Regions from separate parts of the Thalassospira sp. MIT121401 genome, predicted to be linked through region 1. Evidence: predicted binding sites of a transcription regulator. Region 1 holds the regulator's gene; the other holds the start of a gene.
The links. Region 1 encodes LexA, which represses DNA repair genes until DNA is damaged. Its sites were predicted from a motif close to ATGTTCTANTTTGGTTC; they were not measured.
Positions count from the first base shown of each region.

Region 2: a site for LexA is predicted at 3,579-3,595, ahead of SIB88_RS14040 (PA0069 family radical SAM protein). Genes of this name have one in related genera too.

Region 1 covers NZ_CP138926.1:2,629,990-2,635,606, reverse strand. The annotation lists gene trpD (anthranilate phosphoribosyltransferase) at 1-704, shown strand, start outside; gene trpC (indole-3-glycerol phosphate synthase TrpC) at 701-1,498, shown strand; gene moaC (cyclic pyranopterin monophosphate synthase MoaC) at 1,518-1,997, shown strand; gene lexA (transcriptional repressor LexA) at 2,156-2,863, shown strand; gene SIB88_RS12065 (ComEC/Rec2 family competence protein) at 2,969-4,939, opposite strand; gene gltX (glutamate--tRNA ligase) at 5,261-5,617, shown strand, end outside.
Region 2 covers NZ_CP138926.1:3,048,109-3,053,725, reverse strand. The annotation lists gene SIB88_RS14055 (hypothetical protein) at 1-100, shown strand, start outside; gene SIB88_RS14050 (hypothetical protein) at 188-724, shown strand; gene tyrS (tyrosine--tRNA ligase) at 1,042-2,361, shown strand; gene SIB88_RS14040 (PA0069 family radical SAM protein) at 2,401-3,498, opposite strand; gene SIB88_RS14035 (inverse autotransporter beta domain-containing protein) at 3,636-5,276, opposite strand; gene SIB88_RS14030 (LysE family translocator) at 5,616-5,617, shown strand, end outside.

The DNA.
Region 1 (5,617 bases):
CCAAACACGGCAACCGCGCGGCATCGTCGAAATCGGGTTCGGCTGATGTTTTGATGGCGCTTGGTGTCAATCTTGATGCCGATATGAAATTGCTGGAAAAGGCCCTCCGTGAGATTGGGCTGTGCTTCATGATGGCGACCCGTCACCATTCGGCGATGCGTCACGTGATGCCGACCCGCGTTGAAATGGGCACACGCACGATCTTTAACCTGCTGGGTCCGCTTGCCAACCCGGCAAAGACCAAACGCCAGGTTCTTGGCGTCTTTGCCAAGGAATGGGTCGAACCGGTTGCCCATGTGCTCAATCGCCTTGGATCGGTTCATGCATGGGTGGTTCATGGCCACAGCGGTCTTGATGAAATCTCGACCACGGGCCCGACCTTTGTCGCCGAAGTCAAAGACGGCAATGTCACCACCTTTGAAATTTCCCCTGGCGATTTCGGGTTTGAGACAGCAACGCTTGATGACCTCAAGGGCGGCGATGCGGATGTGAATGCCAAGGCCATTCTTGACCTTCTGGCAGCGAAAAAAGATGCCTATCGCGATATCGTTCTGATGAATGCCGGGGCGGCACTTGTGGTGACCGGCGTTGCCAGCGATCTTGCCGATGGCATCAAAAAGGCATCCGAAGCAATTGATAGCGGCAAGGCCGCAGAAACGCTTCAGGGTCTTGTCACCATTACCAACGAAGGAAACGCAGCGTGAGCGACGTTCTTAAGAAAATCTGCGACGACAAACGCGAACACGTTGCCGCCTGCAAGTCCCGCAAAAGCCTTGGCACGCTTGAAGCCGAAGCCAAAGCCCAATCGGCACCGCGCGGCTTTATCAAGGCCCTTGAAACCAGTGTTGCCGATGGCCGTTATGGCCTGATTGCCGAAATCAAGAAAGCATCCCCGTCCAAGGGACTGATCCGCGCCGATTTCAATCCGCCGCAACTGGCAAAGGCCTATCAGGCTGGCGGGGCAAGCTGCCTTTCGGTTCTGACCGATGTGCCCTATTTCCAGGGGGATGACAGCTATCTTGTCGCGGCGCGCGCGGCTGTTGACCTTCCGGCATTGCGCAAGGATTTCATGGTTGATCCTTACCAGATCACCGAAGCACGCGCCTTGGGGGCCGATTGCATCCTTTTGATCATGGCGGCCCTTGAAGACGGACTGGCTGCCGAACTTGAAGATGCGGCACACAGTCTTGGCATGGATGTTCTGATCGAAGTTCACAACGCGCCGGAACTTGAACGTGCCCTGAAACTGAAATCGCGTCTGGTCGGGGTCAATAACCGTAACCTCAAGACCATGGAAATTTCGCTGACCACGACCGAGGAACTGGCTGGCATGGTCGATAGCGACCGTCTTCTGGTCGCCGAAAGCGGATTGTTCACGCCCGAAGACCTTGCACGCATGGCCAAGGTTGGTGCGCAGTGCTTCCTGATTGGGGAAAGCCTGATGCGTCAGGATGACGTGGCTGCGGCAACCCGCAACCTTCTTGGCCTTGCGGCCTGACCTGGGACTGGCAAAGCACATGACAGACAAGCTTTCCCATATTGATGCCGGTGGCAACGCCGTGATGGTGGATATTTCGGACAAGGCCGATACCACCCGCATTGCCATTGCCAAGGCACGGGTATTGATGTCTGCGCAAACGGCAAAGCTGATTGCCGATCGTGGCCATAAGAAGGGTGATGTTCTTGGCATCGCACAGCTTGCCGGGATCATGGGAGCAAAAAAGACCCCCGATCTGATCCCGCTTTGCCATCCCCTGCCCCTGACATCGGTGACGGTTGATCTTGAACTGGCCGATGATGTTGACGGGGTCGATATCACCGCGACCTGCAAGACCACCGGCAAGACCGGTGTCGAGATGGAGGCCTTGACAGCGGCCTCTGTCGCAGCCTTGACCGTGTTTGACATGTGCAAGGCTGTCGACAAGGCCATGCAGATTACCGATATCCGCGTCACCCGCAAGGAAGGCGGGAAATCGGGGACTTTCATCGCCGATTAGGGTGTTTGCGAGCGGGCGACCACCATTCAAAACCCGTAATTATGGCCTGAATTACGGCCAATCCGTTGTTTTTGGCCCGACGCGCTTGACCCGACAAAAGAACTAAAGTAGAACATTTATGTATCCTTTTTGTTCTTGCTACAGGTTCGGGAAATATCATGCTGACGCGCAAGCAATATGAGTTGCTGGTCTATATTGACAATTACCTTCGCGATCACGGTATCTCGCCCTCTTTCGATGAAATGAAAGAGGCCCTGAACCTTAAATCCAAATCGGGGATCCATCGTCTGATTACCGGGCTTGAGGAACGCGGTTTTATCCGCCGTCTTGCGCATCGCGCCCGTGCGCTGGAAGTCATCCGGCTTCCGGAAAACAGCGATGATGACGCCCCCGAAACCCCGAACAACGTCACATCCATTGCCAGTGCGCGCAAAGCCCCCCATCGTCCGGCAACCGTGCCCACGGCCTTTGCCGAAACCGGTGAAGCTATTTCGCTTCCGCTTTATGGGCGAATTGCTGCGGGTACCCCGATCGAGGCATTGCGTGATCAAAGCACCATGGTTCAGGTGCCCGCTGCCCTTTTGGGATCAGGCGATCATTATGCACTTGAAGTATCCGGTGATTCCATGGTCGAGGCCGGCATCCTTGATGGTGATACCGTCCTGATCCAGCGGTGCGAGCAGGCCCATGATGGCACGATTGTCGTTGCGCTTGTCGATGACAGCGAAGCGACCCTTAAGCGCCTTAAACGCGGGCGCGGTGAGGTTCTTCTGGAACCGGCCAATGCCCGGTATGAAACCCGTGCCCTGTCACCGGATCGCGTGCGTATTCAGGGTCGTCTGGTCGGGTTGCTGCGTCAGTATTAAGCCACCAGCAACTGCACACACAAAATCGCCCGCTGTGATTTTCACACGGGCGATTTTGTGTATTCGGGATCAGTGCATCCGGCCCGGTCCAGGCACGGCCACTGATTACCGTTGCGATGGAGCAGCTTTGCCGCCAATCACGATCCATGGCCAGTGACCGGATATTGCCCGCACGGTTTCAAATGACGACCTTCCCTGATCAAGCTTAGCCGTATCAAGGGCGACACCGCCCTGCCACCACAAGACGCCATCATCAATCATCACCCGCGCCCCGGCCTGGCGACAGGTTCGGATTGGCAAATCGTTTTTTAGCGTAATCACAAGATCGGCATTGCGACAGGCATAGAACGGATTGGCCAGACTGGTTGCGACAATGGTCCTAGTTTCATTATCACCAACGCCAGTGACCACAAGACACGGATCGTTTTTACAATACCTTATTCTTGTGGCTTCATCTTCCGGACGGATGCCAAAACGGCTCATCCACAGGGATTTTTGGAAATCACCAAGCCCGTCGGCCAAATGCAGGATTTCCTGTTCCCTGTCATAAACGGCCCAGCTTTCCTGATCACCCGATACAAGAACATCCGGAGTTTGGTGGGTCACCTGCGCAATGATGGCGATGATCAAAAGCGGCCCGGAAACTACAAGGGCAATCTGATCGCGCCAGATCACGGCCCACGCAATCGCCAACAACAAACAGGCGGTTGCCACATCACCGAGCCCGGCCACATACCACAACCCCCATTCCTGGGCGGCGACAAGGGATGCTGTTTTGATCAGAACAGTCAATCCGGGCGCCATCAGCGCAAGCACACCGCCCGCCAACCCGAATGGCATGAATGCCAGCGTCAGTACAATTAACGGCATCACCCAGAATGCCATTATCGGAATGGCAACCAGATTGGCAACAATGCCAAGCACCGATATCCGCCCGAAATGAAATCCGATAATCGATGCCGTCACAACCGTCACAATGACACTGGTGATCAAAAGCCCCGCCATATAGACCACAAGACGTTCATGCCACGGACGTCCGCCATGGCGGTCAAGCCAACGGCGCCCGGGCCCGTCATAAAAGGCAACAAGTGCCCCGACAGCAGCAAAGGAAAGCTGAAAACTGGCACCAAGTACCGCATCGGGCCTTAACACCAGAACAACCAGTGCGGCCACACCCACCAGCCGTAAAGATATGGCACGGCGATCAAGCAACAGGGCAATCCATACCACCAGCAACATCACAAAGGCCCGCTGCGTCGGCACTGTTGCCCCCGACAATCCGAGATAAATGAACCCCGCCCCGGCGGCCGCGAGTGCCGCCCATTTTTTGACCGGATAGCGCAATGCGATCCCCGGTATCGCAGCCAAACCCAGACGCACCAGAAAGAAAACGGTTCCGCACAGCAACCCCATATGCAATCCGGAAATCGCCAAAAGATGGGCCAGCCCGGATTTCCTCAGATCCTCGGCAATTTCAGCAGTGACATCGCCGCGTTCACCGATGATCAATGCTTTGGCAATCCCGGCCTCGGGCGCGGTTACGTATCGATTGATCACGTCGGATATTTTCTGACGCAGGTGTTCAACAACGTATCCTATACCATTGTTTTCATAAGCATCCTTCTCGCTCAACACTTCGAACTGACGACCGAATGCAAACCCGGTTGCGCCGATCTGGCTGAAATAAAGGTTGCGCGCGAAATCGGGATCACCGGGAACCGACGGCGGGCGCAGTGGAAACAACCGTGCCTTTACGCGCACCTCATCACCGATCGAAAGCGCGCTGTCACCGAGAAAACTGAGCCGAACATTCCAGTCGATCTGATCATTGGAAAGACCCTGAATATTTGTCGGATCAAGGGTAACGCGCATGCGACTGCCGCGGGGCTCAATACCGATGACAGTTCCGATGATTTCGGTCGAATAAAGGGTTCTGGTCGGGATATTTTCCGGTCCCAGTTCCGTATGCAGGGCACTGATCAGACAACCTACCGTGATACTGGCCATCAGTTGCATCAAAAATGCCAGCCAGGCTTTGCTGCGAACCATCCAGAACGCGCAGACCGAAAGAATCACGGCAACTGAAATCTCTGCAACGGAAATGCGCGCAGGAAGCAAAAAATAAAGGGCGCATCCCAACCCAAAGAAGATAACAGATGACAGAAACCATTTATTTCTTTGGCTTGTAACAACAAATATGACTTGCGAGAAAAACCCCACAAGTCTTTGTTTTTTAATACTTCTTGTAAAAGTATTACGACGAATGTCCAATAGCCCGCCTTAAGCTTAGTTTCTATCTAACATCGGCTGTGGTGCAACAGCGTGTCATTTGTGCTATAGCCTGCACGCCAAAAGTCCATACGACAAGCGACAACATCCAGATAGCGGATAGATTGAATGACGGTTGTTACCCGTTTTGCCCCGTCTCCGACCGGGTTTTTACACATCGGCGGCGCACGCACCGCCCTTTATAACTGGCTTTATGCCAAACACACCGGCGGCAAATTCTTGCTGCGTATTGAAGATACCGATCGCGAACGTTCAACGCCCGAGGCCGTCGAAGCCATTTTTGACGGACTCAACTGGCTTGGCCTGACCGCAGACGATGAACCGACCTTCCAGTTCGCCCGTCGCGACCGCCATGCCGAAGTTGCACAACAATTGCTGGATGCCGGCAAAGCATATTATTGCTATTGCACGCCCGAAGAACTGACCGCGATGCGCGAAAAGGCCCGCGCCGAAGGTCGCCCGATG
Region 2 (5,617 bases), 420 kb from region 1:
TGCTGTGACGCGTGGCTACCTTGATCCGGTGGAAGGCGACGACGGTTTTGCTGTCTCGAAGGCTGGATATCAGTGGTTTCAAACGGAATGTCGAAAATGATACAAAATGTCGATAAATGTATTGACTATATGTATGGGTGATGTATCGTTTTTGCATTGGGACAGATAAAAACGGGTGGGACCAACAATGCGTGAATGGGAAGTCAGAACAAGCTGTCGTGTCTGGCGCGGTCGATATGTTATCCGCGGGGATGTTGACCGGATTGCCAACGACATTGTCGAACTTCAGCAAAACCGTTTCCCGGGGCTGGAAACCAGCAAGGTGTCGCTTCGGGTTGTGACCATGGCGGTCATGTCGGTTCTGGCCGAAGAATGCTGTGAAGACGGGGTGACGGCGGCCGAACTTTCATTTCTGTTGACCACCTGCCTTGGGATGCCGATTTCACCGGCCCGGATTGAAAAGGAAATGGAAGGCCTTTCTGGCCTTGTCTGGACCGGGGAATGGGGTGGTGAGACCCTTTATGTCATGGAAAAGCGCGGTCTGCGCTTCTTTGAAAGCGCACGTGATCTGGCGCTTACGGAAAATGGAAATCTCAGCCAGGATGATCTGAGTGCAGTTCAGGCCGCCGAAAAGTCGGACGACGTCGCACGCAAACCGATGATCAGCGCAACCATGATGAACAACAATCCGGCCCTGCATGCGCGCTATCGTGTTGTCAGCTAAGACTGGTTGTCAGCTGAGGCTGGCGGCACAGGACAGTCCGTCGGTTTCATCAGGTGATCACGCACCCGCCATCTTTTGGCGGGTGTTTCTATTTCGGGGCGTGTCGCAAAACACGCTTGACCGATCCGGATTTGCGCCATATGCATTTGGGCATGGAAAACGTATTTGCACAGTTCAACTCGTATTATCCGCTGCACACATAGTGCGGCGCCTGTTGACGTGTTTTTATAAAACCAAGACCGGCTGCCCCAGGGCGGCCTTTGTTTTTTCCATAAACCGGTTTGCCCGAGGTGGCCCCACCATCAAGGAAAACCGACATGACGATATCCCAACCTGTTGACCAACCAGCTTCGCCGCAAAATGCCAGCGAGGTAACCCAGAACGGTTTTGCATCCGATGCGTTGCTTGCGTTGCATGCACGGGGCTTTATCCATCAATGCACATCCTTTGCCGGGCTGGATCGTATTCTTGCCGGTGAAGAGGCCGTGCCGGTTTACATCGGATTTGATGCCACGGCGGATAGCCTGCATGTCGGGCACCTGTTGCCGATCATGACATTGCGCTGGTTGCAGCGCCACGGTCACAAACCGATTGTGCTGGTGGGTGGTGGTACGACCCGCATCGGCGATCCCAGTTTCCGGTCCGAAGCACGCCCGATCCTGACCGACGAACAGATCGCGGCAAACATCAATGGCATTCGCAAGGTGTTTGGACGGTTCCTGCGTTTCGGGGACGGTCCGAGCGATGCGGTTCTGGTCAATAATGCCGACTGGCTTGATCAGCTTGGCTATGTTGACCTTTTGCGTGATATCGGGCGGCATTTTTCGGTCAACCGGATGCTGTCCTTTGACTCGGTGAAATCAAGGCTCGAACGGCAGGAAAGCCTCAGCTTCCTTGAATTCAACTACATGATTTTGCAGGCGTTCGATTTCCTTGAACTGTCGCGTCGTTTCGGATGCCGGGCCCAGATGGGCGGGGGCGATCAATGGGCCAATATCATCAATGGTGTTGATCTGGTGCGCCGGGTTGATGGCAATGAGGTGTTTGGCATGACCGCACCGCTTCTGACCACCGCATCAGGTGTAAAGATGGGCAAAACTGCCGCCGGGGCCGTGTGGCTGAATGCCGATCGGTTGAGTGCCTTTGACTACTGGCAGTTCTGGCGCAATTGCGAGGATGGGGACGTTGGTCGTTTCCTGCGGCTGTTCACCGATCTGCCATTGCTCGATATCGAACAGCTTGAACAGCTTTCAGGCGCAGCAATCAACGAAGCCAAGATTGTTCTGGCCGATGAGGCGACCCGTCTGGCCCATGGCGAATTTGAACTCGAAGCCGTGAAGTCCGCCGCCAGTGGGGTGTTTGGTGCGAATGGCGATCTTAACGGCCTGCCGACGCTGGAATTCACCGCCCATGCGCTTAAGGACGGCATCGGGATCTTGGCCCTGATTGTCATGGCCGGATTTGCCAAAACCAACAGCGAAGCCCGCCGTCTGGTCGAAGGCGGGGCCGTGCGGATTGATGACAAGCAAATCACCGACCCGGAACATCACGTCCTGAATTACGCGTTTGATGATTGGGAACTGTTGCAGCTTTCCGTTGGCAAGAAACGCCATGCTGCAATCAAACGGGTCGGATGATGGTCTTGCCATGAAAGTGCGATATATCCTGGGCAGGTGTCAGAACAGCGACATCTGCCCGTCTGCACTGGGACGTTTGAAGCCGCTGCAATCAAGGTCGAGCGACCGGCCGGTAAGTCCATATTTCTTGCGGGCCAGGGCAAATCGATGAGCAATCAGATCCGCGACCGGGCCGGTGCCGCGCATGCGGTTGCCAAATTCCGACTGATATCGTTCGCCGCCGCGCATCTGGCGGACCAGCGACATGACCTTGTTCTTGCGGTTCGGATAATGGGCACTCAGCCATTCTTCAAACAGATCTGCGATTTCAAGCGGCAGGCGCAGGACGATATGGCTGATTGATGATGCCCCGGCATCGGCACAGGCCGCGGCGATTTTTTCGATTTCCATGTCATTAAGCCCGGGAATGATCGGGGCGGCCAGCACGGTGACGGGGATGCCAGCATCCGAAAGCTTTCGAATGGCTTCAAGCCGGCGATGCGGCGCCGATGCGCGCGGTTCCAGCAAATTGGACAGGCGGTGATCAAGGCTTGTGACCGATACCGCGACCGACGCACGGTTCAGGGCCGCCATCGGTGCAATCAGATCAATGTCGCGCGTCACCAGTGCGCTTTTGGTGATCAGCGAAAAAGGATGCTGGCAATCGGCCAATACGCGGATGATATCGCGGGTCAGTTTCTTGTCGCGATCAACCGGCTGATAGGGATCGGTACTGGTGCCGATCACAATCGGTTCGGGGTGATAGCTTTTTGAAGACAGTTGCTTTCGGAGCAAGCTGGCGGCTTCTGGCTTCCAGAACAGCTTGGTTTCAAAGTCCAGCCCCGGCGACAGGCCAAGATAGGCGTGTGTTGGTCGGGCAAAGCAATAGACACAGCCATGTTCACAGCCGCGATAAGGGTTGATCGACCGATCAAATGGCACATCCGGGCTTTGGTTCTTTGTAATGACAGACCGCGCACCATCGATACCAAGGGTGGTTTTGGTACGTGGGGCGTCCTGATCTTCCATCAATGTGCCCAGCCATCCATCATCAATGGCCTGATGGGTATGGCGTTCAAATCGCCCGTCAATATTGGAAACCGCACCGCGTCCCTTTTGTCCGCGGGCAGGCAAGATGTTCAGATCAGTGGCTGCCATTGACCATCCATCATCAAAAATGGCGGTAGGGGGCTGATCCGGGCTATGGGCGATGTTGTTCTTCATGTGAACATAATAAAGAACAAAATAGGAACATTCAAGTCAGAGCCGCGATCATCGAACTGTGCGATGTCAGGTCAGGGGCAAGTCGTGCCGTTTGTCGTGATTGACCCGGTAATGGTGTAGGTGCTGACAATATAACATCTGGCGATGTTGGATGTATTTCCGGTGCCCGACAGGTTGTTGATCGTCACCCCACCGGCAAGCAAGATATAATGTTGATCCGTCGTCAGGATTGATCCGGTCATCGAGACAGAGTTGTTATTCACGCTTATGTTCGAATTGTTGTCCGTGAATGCAATGAACTGACCGGTGCTGCCATTGGCGACAATGGATACATCATTGCTGTCAATGGTGATGTTATGGCTGTTCTTGATCAAGAAGGCTGATGCGGTTGATGCACTTACAGTGCTGGTCAGCGTATTGTCGCGAATTGTGACATTCTGCTTGCCATCTATATGCGCGATAACGGTGCTTCCAGCGCGGTTGATGCTTGCCGTTACGCCGATCAGGCTGCTGTTGTCAGCCATTTCAAAAAACCGGTTGGGGCCGCCAGAGCCATTGTCACCTTCGCCCGAGATTGACGCATCCGGTATGGCAACCGTCACGGATCGTCCCGTCGGGGTTTTAATGGCAAGTGTGCCGCCCCCGACAATGGTTTGACCATCCTGAACGGTTGTCATGGAATTAATGGATGTGTAGTTGCCGCTCAATATGACGGTGGAGTTTGTGCCCGCATTGGCAATGGCGGTGGCAAAATCGGCAGCCGATGTTGAGTCGCTGTTCAGAAGCGTGATCGTCTCCCCGTCCGCTGTTTGGGTGATTTCGCTTGCATCTGAAAACTGTCCGGCCTGGCTGACGACATCAATGTCGCGGATGATCGGATCTGTCATGCGGCGTTCCATCGCCGTCAGACGTGGTTTTGGTGCGCCGCCAAACCCCTGTAACGGGATGCGAAGGCGGAAGCTGGCGAAGCCTTGCGTACCGCGCGGACTGTCATGCTGAATTTCAGCCCCGAGGGAGAAACGAGATCCTTCCCACAAGAAGGGGACCTCGTCAAAGGTCAGGTCCAGTCGCCCGCGTGGTCCCTGCACGGTATCAACATTGTTTTCGGTAAAGCGATATCCACCCGCATAGGCCCGAAGCTGTTGTCCGGCATCATCTTCAAATAAGGGAATGCGCCAGCCAATTTCGCCGTCAAAGCCGCTTAATGCCCGTTCTTCGCCCTGACGGTACATCAGGGTGGTGCCGCTTACATCGACAGTGCTCAGACTGTCTTCCATATATTGTGTGGTGCCGACCGGGAGATAGGCATTGGCGCGAAAGTCCCAATCAAGTGACAGGGCCTCAGCGCCGAAGGTCAATTGGTTGAACTTGTTGCCATATGGGCTGTGGCGGCGGTCAAAATAGCCATAGCCACCAATGTTCCATCCGGCATCAAGCATCTGACGGATGCCGAGACCAAAGTTTCCTTCGTGACTGTTATTGTCATCCATGCGGGCACGAATGCTGGTGAAGGTCAGGGTGTCATCGTCCTGCCAAAGCGGAATGAACAGGTCTGTTTCACCAAGATTGCGGTCGGTGCCTGCCTTGCCTTCAAGGTCGATGTGACCACCCCATTTGTCGGCTGTTTGTGACGCATCGGCATGGGCAACGGAGGATGCAATAAAGGTTGCGGCAAACAGGAATGCGGGGCGAATGATGTGGCTGGTGTGCATGTTCAATCTGGTCAGCAGGGCTCAATGTGCTACAGCAATTTGCTGATGCACTGATGAGGCGTTGGGATCTGTCAGCTCGTGGGGAAATTTGTGCCCCGGGCGTGTATGGCTTTCTGCCAAATCACTTTTTGTTCGGAAAAACCGTAATGCTGCCAGCAGGGCGGGGCCAGTTCTATTCTTTATCATTTTTCCAAAAGTTATCATCTTCCCTGAACGGCAATGGGGCTGGTGTCAGGGAAAATGTCATGGTCACAATCATTTTCTTGCCGCAACACAGGGCGGAGCTATAGTCGAGATGCGCAAGCCACCCCGCGCAACCGCGACGCAAGGAGCCGCCCCAT